Linked DNA regions of Stratiformator vulcanicus. Each later gene encodes a partner of the first gene's protein in a complex. Links are inferred from orthologs where the notes say so. Each region holds a gene or a part of one and is shown in the gene's direction. Other genes may lie near its edges.

What was found.
Region 2: the proteins of accB (region 1) and accD are in contact, whole or in part, in a solved structure (PDB 8UXZ), measured with the Escherichia coli proteins. The link is inferred for Stratiformator vulcanicus from one-to-one orthologs.

Annotation. Positions count from the first base shown.
Region 1 is NZ_CP036268.1:1,949,311-1,955,375, reverse strand. Bases 881-3,871 are described here. They hold accB (acetyl-CoA carboxylase biotin carboxyl carrier protein), read left to right. Parts: upstream 881-2,121; coding sequence 2,122-2,622; downstream 2,623-3,871. Other genes in these bases: accC (acetyl-CoA carboxylase biotin carboxylase subunit), read left to right, coding at 2,683-3,871; Pan189_RS07600 (M24 family metallopeptidase), read left to right, coding at 881-2,000. Outside these bases: nickel pincer cofactor biosynthesis protein LarB, read right to left, coding at 1-737; more of Pan189_RS07600, read left to right, coding at 867-880; more of accC, read left to right, coding at 3,872-4,020; Pan189_RS07585 (hypothetical protein), read left to right, coding at 4,390-6,065. UniProt on the Escherichia coli protein: This protein is a component of the acetyl coenzyme A carboxylase complex; first, biotin carboxylase catalyzes the carboxylation of the carrier protein and then the transcarboxylase transfers the carboxyl group to form malonyl-CoA.
Region 2 is NZ_CP036268.1:2,723,869-2,729,859, forward strand. The notes cover bases 2,167-5,083. They hold accD (acetyl-CoA carboxylase, carboxyltransferase subunit beta), read left to right. Parts: upstream 2,167-3,144; coding sequence 3,145-4,023; downstream 4,024-5,083. Other genes in these bases: rpe (ribulose-phosphate 3-epimerase), read left to right, coding at 2,167-2,383; Pan189_RS10715 (histidine phosphatase family protein), read left to right, coding at 2,414-3,148; Pan189_RS10725 (serine/threonine protein kinase), read left to right, coding at 4,051-4,947; Pan189_RS10730 (ATP-dependent helicase), read left to right, coding at 4,947-5,083. In the rest of the region: gap (type I glyceraldehyde-3-phosphate dehydrogenase), read left to right, coding at 381-1,400; more of rpe, read left to right, coding at 1,670-2,166; more of Pan189_RS10730, read left to right, coding at 5,084-5,991.

The DNA of each region.
Region 1 (6,065 bases):
ATGTAACCCGCTTTGAATCCGGCGTCGATATTCACAACCGTCACGTTGGCCGCGCAACTGTTGAGCATGCTGAGCAGTGCCGCAACGCCGCCGAGACTGGCCCCGTAGCCAACGCTGGTCGGCACCGCAATGACCGGACAGGCGACATGCCCGCCCACAACACTGGGCAGGGCGCCTTCCATCCCCGCCGCAACGACTACGGCATCGGCTCCCGCGATTTCCCCAAGCCGCTCCGGCAATCGATGAGGCCCGGCAACGCCCACATCGACCACGGTTGTGACGCCGACCTCCATCCAGCGAAGGGTCTCCGCCGCCTCTTCGGCCACGGGGAGATCAGTCGTACCGGCAGTCACAACGGCGACTCGCCCACGAATCTCCGGCTGCGTATTTGATTCGGCGGGAACTCTCAAAGTCCGCGCGACGCGGTTTTCGACGACGCTCGGATATCGCGACCGCACAGCCTCCGCTTGCTCGGTCGAGGCTCGGGTGCCAAACGCAGAGTGGCCCGATTCCGAAAGCGTCCCAAATATCTCGACCACGCTCGCGGCCGATTTGCCTTCGCAAAACACGACTTCCGGAAAACCGCAGCGACGGGGCCGGTCGAGATCGATCGACGCATCCGACGTCCGCGACGTTTTTAGCTCCATGAAATGCGTGAACCGAGCCGACAGATCCTCCGCAGTGATTTCCCCGGCGATTAACCGCTGCAATTCTCGTTCGATCTCGTTCGGCTGCATGAGCGGACGACTTCTTTCGAAACAGAGACGCCGGCGCTTCTGAACCGGTCGTCTCGTCGTATGGGAACTCTGATTAAACCCCGATATGCTAACGGGAGAACTGCTCCGAACGAATGAAGCGGCAACGGTATGTCCGAGAAGCTCTCTCACCCGATCCCCGGCGGTGACCACAATAATGAGTTCGAGCTCCGTCGCCGGAAGCTCGTCGAAACACTCGCCGCCACCGACGCGGACTGCCTCCTCGTCACTAACACGTCGAACGTCACGTATCTGACCGGATTCACCGGAGACTCAAGTTATCTGCTTGTCGGGCCGGACCAGACGATCCTGATCAGCGACGCGAGATTTGAGACACAGATCGCTGAACAGTGCGCTGACTTGGAAGCCTTCATCCGGTCGACGGGGCAGAAGATGGTCCAAGCGACGGTCGACATCCTACAGTCACAACCGGGTCATCGCATCGGGTTTGAATCGGGATCGGTCAACTTCGCCCTGTGGGAATCATTACGCGATGGTCTGGAGTCGCGTGAACTCACCCCGTTGAGCGGCAAGGTCGAAGCACTTCGGCAGGTCAAAGATGCCGGTGAAGTCGAGCAGATTCGCGACGCTGTCCGCCTTGCTGAAGCGGCATTCACGGAATTGCTCACGCGCGTCGGCCCTGAGACGACCGAATTGGAAGCATTTGCAGAGTTAGAATACATCGCCCGAAGACGAGGCGCCAAAGGCATGTCGTTCGAGCCGATTATCGGCGTCGGGGATCGGTCAGCCCTGCCCCATTACCAGCCGGGACGACGCAAGCTCGGCGACGACCCGTTGATCCTGTTCGATTGGGGCGTGGTCGGTCCGCACGGCTATGTCAGTGACTTGACCCGCGTCGCTCGCACCGATACGATCCCGCCCAAACTTCAACGGGCGCAGGAACTTGTGTCGGAGGCCGTCGAGGCGGCCATCACGGCGATCCGGCCCGGGACCGAACTGAAGAAAATTGACGGAATCGCCCGTAACGTGATCGAGGAAGGCGGTTTTGGAGACAAATTTGGGCACGGACTTGGACACGGAATCGGACTCGAAGTTCATGAAGGACCGCGACTGAGTCCGCTCGGTGAGGGCTGTCTTGAAATCGGGAACGTCGTCACAGTCGAGCCCGGCATTTATCTCGAAGGCCTCGGCGGGATCCGAATCGAAGAGGACGTGCTCGTGACCGAAAGTGGCGCCGAAGTGTTGTCTTCCCTACCCCGAACCTTCCACGAACTCGCGTGGTAAATACCCGCGACCTATCATCCTCAAAACAACTATCGGAAGATTATCGACGCTTCTCACTCGTCGTCAGGAAAATGACCACACGACGAGAGAGGGCTCTGCAGGCACCGGAGAACCTGACACCATGTCTGATAAGACCCCGGCCGGAGAGGCCAATTTCGATCTCGAACAGTTGCAGAAGCTGTTCGAATTAATGGAGAAGTTCGACGTCTCCGAAGTCAATCTTCGTGAGGGGGAAGTGCAGTGGCGTCTGCGGCGCGGCGCGGTCGGTGGCAACGTCCCGCCCGCCATCGCTCCGGCGGCACAGTCCCCAGCCCCGCCCGCTGCTCAGCCCGTGACGAGTGCGGCACCTTCGCCTGAAACGAAACCTGCGGCCGACGACGGCGGTGTTTACATTAAAAGCCCGACCGTCGGCACGTTTTACTCGTCGCCGAGCCCGGACGATCCTCCGTTCGTTAAAGTCGGTTCCAAAGTCGAGTCCGATACGGTCGTCTGCCTTGTCGAAGCGATGAAGGTGTTTAATCAGATTCCTGCTGAAATCCGCGGTACGATTGCCGAAGTGCTTGTCGAAAACGGCGACGCTATCGATTTCGGGCAGCCTCTGTTCCGAATTGAATCCGCCTGAGACGCGAGCGAATCTCGTCAGATCATCGCGCCCTCGAGTCACCGAGCTGCCCGACTTTCTATGTTCCAGCGTATCTTAATTGCGAATCGAGGCGAGATCGCTCTGCGAGTGATCCGTGCCTGCCGTGAACTCGGTATTGAATCGGTGGCCGTCTTCAGCGAGGCCGACCGCGGAGCTCATTATCTGAAGCTGGCCGACGAGGCGTACTGCATCGGTAATGCGCCCGCTTCGGAAAGCTATCTGCAGATCAACCGGATCATTAGCGCGGCCGAGATCGGCAACGTTCAGGCGATCCACCCCGGCTACGGATTCCTGGCTGAAAACGCCCACTTTGCTGAGGTCTGTCGCAGTTGTAATATCGAGTTTATCGGTCCGCCGCACAAAGCGATGGAGGAACTGGGCGATAAGAACAGCGCCCGCCGGATCGCCGCCGATGCAAAGGTTCCGACGGTACCCGGTAGCGAGGGCTTGATTACAGACGATTCCTCAGCGGCCGAACTCGCAAATCGAATCGGCTACCCCGTCTTAATTAAAGCAACGGCCGGCGGCGGCGGAAAAGGAATGCGGGTCGCCCGGAATGACATTTCGCTCAAAGCGGGATTGAAAGCCGCCGCTCAAGAGGCCGAGAAAGCCTTCAGCAATGCCGGCGTTTATATTGAAAAATACGTCGAGCGTCCGCGGCACGTCGAAGTACAGGTACTGGCCGATACTCATGGCAATGTGGTCCACCTGTGGGAGCGAGATTGCTCGCTCCAGCGGCGTCACCAAAAGCTGGTCGAGGAAAGCCCCGCACCGAATCTTCCGCTGTCGGTGCGACAGGAGATGTGTAAGGCGGCGGTGCGCCTTGTGAAGTCGGCCGGGTATACGAACGCGGGCACGTGTGAGTTTCTCGTCGACAAAGACCATAAGTTTTATTTCATTGAATTGAATGCCCGCATTCAGGTGGAGCACCCGGTATCCGAAGAGATTTCCGGTGTTGACCTGATTAAGGAACAGATCCGCGTCGCCGCGGGCGAACATCTCAAATTGAAGCAGCGAAATATTAAGGTCAATGGCGCCGCGGTTGAAGTGCGTATTAATGCCGAGGACCCCGACAATGATTTTCGTCCTTCACCGGGTCGGATTACGGACCTTAGAATTCCAGGGGGCGGCGGAATTCGATGGGACTCGCACGTGCATCAGGATTACGTCGTCGGCCCCTATTATGATTCGATGATCGGGAAGCTGATCGTCCATCGCGATACACGGGCAGACGCCTTCGCGACGATGCGACGTGCCCTCGCTGAGATGCACGTCGGGGGAATTAAGACTACAATTCCCCTACTCCGCCGCATTTTCGACGATGCCGCATTCAACGACGGCAACGTCGACACGACATATGTTGAACGGACGTTTTAGGGGCGACCTTAGAAGTGCGCTTTGCGACGGCGGGATCACATCGCGTGAGCGTCAACTCGTTCGAAATAGCCCTGAGGTTTCGGTTCCTCGGCGAGTCGAAAACGGGTTCTGTTCCCACTCGTGAGTCGGCTCATTAGATCATTGATTTCATTCGAAACTGAGCCGGCCTTCCCGCTTCGATCAGATAAGTCCCATCACGGGAGGCTCGTTTGCCGTATCACGTGTTGGGGCGAAGCGTATCATCGGTGATCGGTCTCCCTTGTACCGTCTTGAGTAGCGGGTAGTTGACCCCTTCCGGTCAGCCGCCTTAGCATCGTTGGCGTCGACCCACTTCTGAAACTATCTTTGCCGCTCATTTCGTGGTGCCACGTGACTTCTTCCGCTGACGACCCGCAACACTCGCCGCACCTGGACGAGACCAAGGGGGGAGACGCACCGACGGTCGGGGCCGACTCGGCATCGGAAGCGGCCTCGACGGAAACCCTCCCCGATGACGCCGATCTGACGCCCGAATATCTGGCCGAAGAAGCCCAGCGGAATGACTTCGTATTGCGCTGGCTGTTCGTTTTGCTGGCGATCATCTGTGCCTCGATGACTGTGGCGGATTCTGCCGTATTGAGGCACGCCAAGTTCGGTGAAACACTCGCATCCAACGGTCTGGTGCCGACCGGCGTCGACTCCTTTTCCGCGACGGCCGACGGGCATTCGTGGCTGCAGCGGAGTTGGCTGTTCGATCTCGTGTCCTGGGGCGCGTATAGCGCGGCCGGTCCCGCAGGATGGACGATTCTCGCCATGATCGGGGCCGGTTTTGTCGCCTGGCTTCTCGTGAGCACCCGCCGGGTCGAGGTCGACTCATGGTGGGTGGTTGTGGCCTCTGCTTTGGCATTGCCCGCAATCATTCCGCAACTCGTGGCGACTCCGGAATTGATCACGCTGTGCGGGACGGCGACGACGCTGTGGCTGTTGTGGCAATATCGGTTGTACGCGTGTGAGCGAAAGATCTGGCTGCTCGTGCTGGTGATGCTGCTTTGGGGGAATATGGACCCGCGGGCGTTTCTCGGCCTCTCGGTATTGCTCCTATACGGCGTGGGGGAGGCGATCGGCGCCGCAATCGGTCGTGCGGGATTCTTTGAATCAGGCCAAAGACGCACATATTGGATCGTCACCGCTTGCTGCGTCCTGGCCTTCTTCATCAGTCCATTTGGCTGGCAGCAGTTTCTCGCGCCCGTTGAACTCTACGGCTCGATTGACGCGGCCTTTCGAGACTATTTCGGTGCGCCGAAAACATCGGTGCGTGAATATTTCCCGGTCTGGGCAGGGCATCTCACTGACCTTCCGACGGCCGCCGGGTTATTTCTCGGAGCAGTCGCTTTGGTCACGATCGGCTTGAATGGTCGGCGGCTCGATCCGGGTGACATCTTGCTTACAGTCGGGTTTTTCCTCCTCGGTCTGATAACTCGGCGAGAGTTAGCTCCCGCGGCGCTGGTGTTTGCCGCCGTGGCTTCATGGAACGGTCAATCGTGGCGGCGGGCCGTCGTCCGGACCGAAGACACGATTCGACGTGCGGACATCGTCTTCGCACGTGGCGGGCGACTCGTGACCGCGATCGCATTGATCAGTTGCGGCCTCGTCGTGCTGTCCGGTCGCGTGCCGGCTTTTGACAGCCGAAGCCCAGGCTTCGGTCTTTCGATCGCACTTGAGACGGCTGTCGCCGGATACAAGGATGCCGTCGCCGAGGCATACGACGCCCGGATGTTTAATTTTCGGCCGGCCGAAGGCGACGTGTTAATTTGGGTTGGTGCGAAGCCGTTTATCGACACGAGACTGGGGCTTTATCAGGGAAGCGGAGATGACGACCTGCTTTCGCTCCATAACACGGTGCGGTATTCGATGCTGGCCGAGCAGTCCAGCGAAGAGACCGATGAGAGTAAAACTCCACGTCGAGGTCGACCGGAAATCTGGAAACAGGCATTTGACCGCTTTTCAATTTCTCAGGCGATTAATCGTCTGTCGCAGCCCGATCCCGATTACTTCGTCCACTTCGA
Region 2 (5,991 bases), 770 kb from region 1 along the record:
GACGACCTGATCCTGCCGGCTCTTGCCCGTGATCCGAGCAGTCCACCGAGCGTAAATTTGCCGAAATACTCGCGCAATGGATGCCGATGCCACCGGCGAGGAGATGACTCTGACGGTTACATCGACTTTGCGGGTGGCGCAACTTAAGCGTCAGTGACCGGTTTCTGATGTCATACTCAATGCTGTCAGAGGACGTCGGCCCGAAAAGCATCAGTAAATTCGGATTTGTGGATACGTGGTGACCTCACCCCCCGATTCTTGTTCCGCTCTCCGAACGCCATTAGACTCGCACTTGCCCCGGCGATTCTTCCGGGGCCTTGCGGTGCGGGGTTTGTTTCCCGTTACCGGTTTAGTCAGGTCAACGGGGACGGGAGATTCCAGTGGCGGTAAAAGTCGGCATCAACGGATTCGGGCGAATCGGTCGTATCACCTTTCGGGCCATGGCACTGCGTCCGGACGAATTTGAGATCGTTGGTATCAATGATTTGGGCGATCCGAAGTTATTGGGCATGTTGCTGAAGTACGACAGCGTGCAGGGACGATTCCCCGGCACCGTGTCGGTCGAAGGCGACACGCTGATCGTCAATGACGAGCCGATCAAAATTTATTCAGAGCGTAACCCCGCCGAACTCCCTTGGGGTGAGCTCGGATGCGACGTTGCTTTGGAATCAACCGGTATTTTCACGTCGCGGGCGACCGACGCCAAACCGGGCTACGATAGCCACCTCAAAGCGGGCGCCCGCAAGGTTGTGCTTTCCGCCCCGGCGAAAGATGAAGTCGATCTGACCGTCGTGGCTGGCGTGAATGACTCGGAGCTGACCGCAGATCACAAGTGCATCTCGAACGCGAGTTGCACAACCAACTGTCTGGCTCCGATGGTGAAGGTGCTCAACGAAAACTTCGGTTTGGAAGAAGGTCTGATGACCACCATCCACGCTTACACCAACGACCAGCAGGTGCTCGACCTGTTGCACAGCGACCCGCACCGGGCCCGGGCCGCGGCACTGAACATCATCCCGACGACAACCGGGGCGGCCAAAGCGGTCGGTAAGGTTTACCCGGCGGTGAAAGGCAAGCTGACCGGCCTGGCCCTTCGCGTGCCGGTACCGGCGGGAAGCATCACGGACCTTACCGCGACTTTGGGGAAAGACGTCTCTGTCGATGAGATTAACGCCGCCATGAAGTCGGCCGCTGAAGGGCCGCTCAAAGGCATCATGGAGTACACCGAGGACCCGATCGTCTCGAGCGACATCGTGGGCAATCCGCACAGCGTCATCTTCGACGGCGAATGGACGACCCGCATCGGATCGCGGATGGTCAAGGTCATGGGCTGGTACGACAACGAATTCGGCTACTCGAACCGAACCGCCGACCTGATCGCTAAACTCGCCTCGCTGTAGCGATTCGTGACGAACATGAACTGTGCCCCGCTTCGTCGCGATCAGCGATCGAGGCGGGGAAGTTCATTTTCGGCGAAGGCTGAGACGTTGGCTTGCGGTAATAATTGCGTGACGGGTCGTCGCGTTTGACGTCGGCTATTCGACATCGGCTAGACGAATGACGATCGATCGGTGACAATTGACCGATGGATCAGAATCGTATCGGTCCTGCAATACCTCTGTCGCACTTTGAAGGTCAAGCCGGGGATTCCCGAATCGATCCGAGCTGTATGGAACGCAACGAGACAATTCGCCGCTTGAAGCCCGGTCGCCCTGTCATGGGGCCGTCGATGCTGAAATGTGATTTCGGCAATCTTGCCGAAGAGATCAGTCGACTCGAAGATGCCGGCGCGGAGGTGCTGCATCTCGACGTGATGGACGGACATTTCGTCCCGAATCTGTCCTACGGCCCAATGGTGATCGAGCGGATTCGTGAGCGGACCGACCTGCCACTCGATGCCCACCTGATGATTTCCGAGCCGAGTCGCTGGTGGAAGGAATATGCGGATGCGGGTTGCGATGCGATCACTTTTCACATCGAAGCCGAACCCGATCCAACGGCCAACTTGGCCGCGATTCGCGATGCAGGACTTACGGCTGGCCTGGCAATCAATCCGCCCACTTCATTTGATCGAATAGAGCCGTTTGTCGACGCGGCGGATCTCGTTCTGGTAATGAGTGTGAATCCGGGATTCGGAGGCCAGAAATTCATGCCGCAGGTGCTGCCCAAAGTCAGCCGACTTCGTCAGATGGCTGGCGACCGCCTGATTATCTCGATCGACGGCGGAATCGGGACCGAGACAATCAGCAGCGCCGCTTCGGCGGGAGCAGAGCTTTTTGTGGCAGGCAGTTCGATCTTCGATGCAGATGATTACGGTGCGGCGATCAAGGCGTTGACGCATCAAGCCGACATCGCCGAAACAAGTGCAGCCGACGGTCAATGAGACCGATCTGCCGAGCATGAGACGGACCCCATGTGCCAACACTTAGTTTTAATTCGCCCTCCCGCGACTGACTTTGATGATCAGAATCGGATTCAGGGTCGTCTCGATCTTCCGCTGAGCGATCACGGATCAGCGTCTGTGATGGACTGCGTCGAAGCGCTGCGAGATGCGAACCTGAACATGATTCTGTGCGACCCCGGGGAACCCGCCTTCAGCACGGCCCAAGAGATTGGTGACGAACTTGACGTGCCGGTCAAGGCGAAGGAGGAGCTGCGTAATCTCGATCAGGGCTTATGGCAGGGATTGAAGCTCGAAGAGATTCGAAAGAAATACCCGAAGCTGATCCGCCAATGGCAGGAGTCTCCCGAAGCCGTCTGCCCGCCTCAGGGTGAACCCGTCGGAGACGCACTGGAGCGTGTGCGCAAGGTCCTCAAGCGGCCGCTGAAAAAGAGTGGTCGGATCGGCATCGTCGCCGCCGAGCCGCTCGCCTCGTTGATTGCCAGTGTGGCCTGCGGCACAGAGATCGAATTTCGCGGTCCTGTTTGCAGCAGTACCGGCTCGCCGGTTGAACCACTATTTTTGAATGGCCATTCGACGAAACGGCCTGCCGAGCCGGCGGTCGCTGTGGCGAGCCAAGCCGTCCTGACGTCGAACGGTGAACCGCACTCAGATGGCGGCGGCGGTCACGAAGAATCCCGATTCGACGGATCGACTGAGGGGCATCGATTAGCGGAAATGATGCCGGCGGAGGATGATGCGAAATGAGTAACGACGCAGCAGTTCCCAATGGTGCGAGTTCGGCGGCAACAGCGAGTGCGCCGAATCGTCAGAGCGACCGTCCGAAAAAACGCGGCGTCCCCGAAGGCCTGTGGGTCAAGTGTCCGGCCTGCGGGGCCACTGTTTTCCGCAAGCTGATTGACCGACAGTCGGGTCTGTGCCCTGAATGCGGACATCATTTTTACGTTTCCGCTGCCGAACGAATCCGTCAACTATTCGACGAAGACAGCTTCGAGGAATGGTTTACGGAATTGCGGCCACTCGATCCTCTCGAGTTCTCTGACAAGCGGCCTTATGCGGACCGGCTGGTCGAAGAGCAGGCGAAGACTGGTTTATCCGAGGCATGTGTCGCCGGGAAAGGTTATATGCGCGGCCGACCGGTTATCTTTGCCATGACCGACTCTGCTTTCATCATGGGGAGCATGGGTTCGGTCGTGGGCGAAAAGCTGACCCGTTCGATCGAGAAGGCGACGGAGTTGAGGCTGCCACTGGTCATCTTGAGCGGCTCCGGCGGTGGCGCAAGAATGCATGAGGGCATTCTGTCGCTAATGCAAATGGGCAAGGTGTCTGCGGCATTGGCGCGATTTCATGCGGCAGGTGGGTTATTCATTTCGATTTTGACTAACCCGACTATGGGCGGCGTTGCGGCGAGCTTTGCGTCGCTCGGAGACATTATTATCGCTGAGCCCAAAGCGCTCGTCGGTTTCGCGGGGCCTCGCGTGGTCCAGGCAACCGTGAAGGTTCAATTGCCACCCGGGTTTCAGACCAGCGAGTTTCTGCTCGAGCACGGATTTATCGATCGAATTGTCCCCCGGCCGGAACTTCGGACCGAGGTAGCGCGGCTGGTCGACTATTGCGGCTGACCGAAATCTCACTTCGACCTCCTTCCCATGTCTTTTCTAAAACGCCTGTTCGGAAAGAGACCAAAGCGGGTCAATATTAAGCGCCGATTCGATCTCATCGGGCCGATCGGGCAGGGGAGCATGTCGAAAGTCTGGAAAGCTTTCGACAACGAAGTTGGCCGACAGGCTGCCCTCAAAATCCTCGATCGCGAAAAGACGGATCGCTTCGAAGCTCGGTTTGAGCGGCGAGAAAAACCGAGCGAAGGCGAAATTGCGGTATCTCTGTCGCACCCTTTCGTCGTTCGCACTTACGAGCACGGGCTCACCAAGGATGGGGAGGCATTTCTCGCTATGGAATATCTCGAAGGAACGACGTTAGCCGCGCGGGTCGGTGCGGAATCTGAGCCCGATCCGGGCGAGCGCTGCCGATGGTTCATCGAACTCGGACGTGCAATCGAATATCTTCATTCCTGCCGGTACCTGCATCGCGATATCAGCCCTCGAAACTCTTTCATCACTGTCAACGGGCGCATCAAATTACTTGATTTCGGACTGACGATCCCTCTGCAGAAAGAGTTCTGTCGACCGGGTAATCGGACCGGAACTGCCAACTACATGGCTCCTGAACTGATTCGACGTCAACAAACCGACGAACGCGTCGATGTGTTTGCCTACTCGGTGACCTGTTTCGAATTGGCGACGGGGCAGCGTCCCTGGCAACCGGCGAAATCGCTTGATGCCATGATGCATCACATGAATACTCCGCCGAAGTCGATGGTCGAACTGGCGCCAAAGTTTGGAACTGAAGTCGCGGATGTGATCATGCAGGGCATGGCCACCGACCGCGATCGGCGATGGCCATCAATGACTCGCATGTTGACCGCGTTGGATCAGGCGCGTCCGAAAGAAAGTTCTCCGCCGACCGCGTGCGCCGGGTCGAAATGATGTCACGCGTCGATGTGATTTTATCCGGACTGAACGCAGCTCAGGCCGATGCGGTTCAGTATCTTGACGGACCGTTGCTGGTCTTGGCGGGGGCGGGAACCGGTAAGACCCGTGTGATCACGAGCCGAATGGCTGAAATGGTGCGGCGGGGCACATCCCCGGAACGCATTCTTTCGGTCACCTTCACGAACAAGGCGGCCAAGGAGATGCGGGAGCGAGCCGTCGCTTTGATGGGACGGTCGAAGTCGAAGCCGCTCGTCTCAACGTTTCACGCTTATTGCGTTCGTGTTCTCCGCGAGGAAATCGAACGGCTCGGCTATCCCAAGACCTTCGCAATCTATGATCGTGGCGATCAGGAAACGGCTGCGCGGGCGGCGCTGCGCGAGGTCCGACTGACCGACAAAGCCATGAAGCCGGCCGATTTGCTCAGCCGAATCAGCCGCTGGAAGATGAACGGTGTCTCTCCCGACGAAGCGACGGAGAACACCGAAGATGATCTCGATCTGCTCTCGGCGATCGCGTACCGACGTTATCAGGGCATTCTCAAGACATCGGGCGGCGTCGACTTCGATGACCTGCTATTGCTGACTGTGCGATTAATGGAAACCGATCCTGAAGTCCGTGCCCGGCAGCAGACGCGATTCGATTTCGTGCAAATTGACGAATACCAGGACACCAACGGGGTGCAGTTTCGTTTAGTCCAGTCCCTCGTCGAGCATCACCAACAGCTTTGTGTCGTCGGTGATGACGACCAATCGATTTACGGCTGGCGGGGCGCCGAGGTCACGCACATTCTGAATTTCGGCCGGCACTTTCCGAGTGCGAAGGTCATCCGGCTCGAAGACAACTATCGATGCAAAATCGATATTCTCGACCTCGCAAACGAACTTGTTCGGCACAATCGCGACCGGCACCCGAAGAAACTCAGAGCGGGCCGAAGCGGCTCTGCCGACGTCAAATTCCTGGAATTCGACGACGAGACCGAAGAAGCTCGGCAGTTGGCGTTCGAACTTGATTATCTCATCAATCAGACCGGAGTTCCGC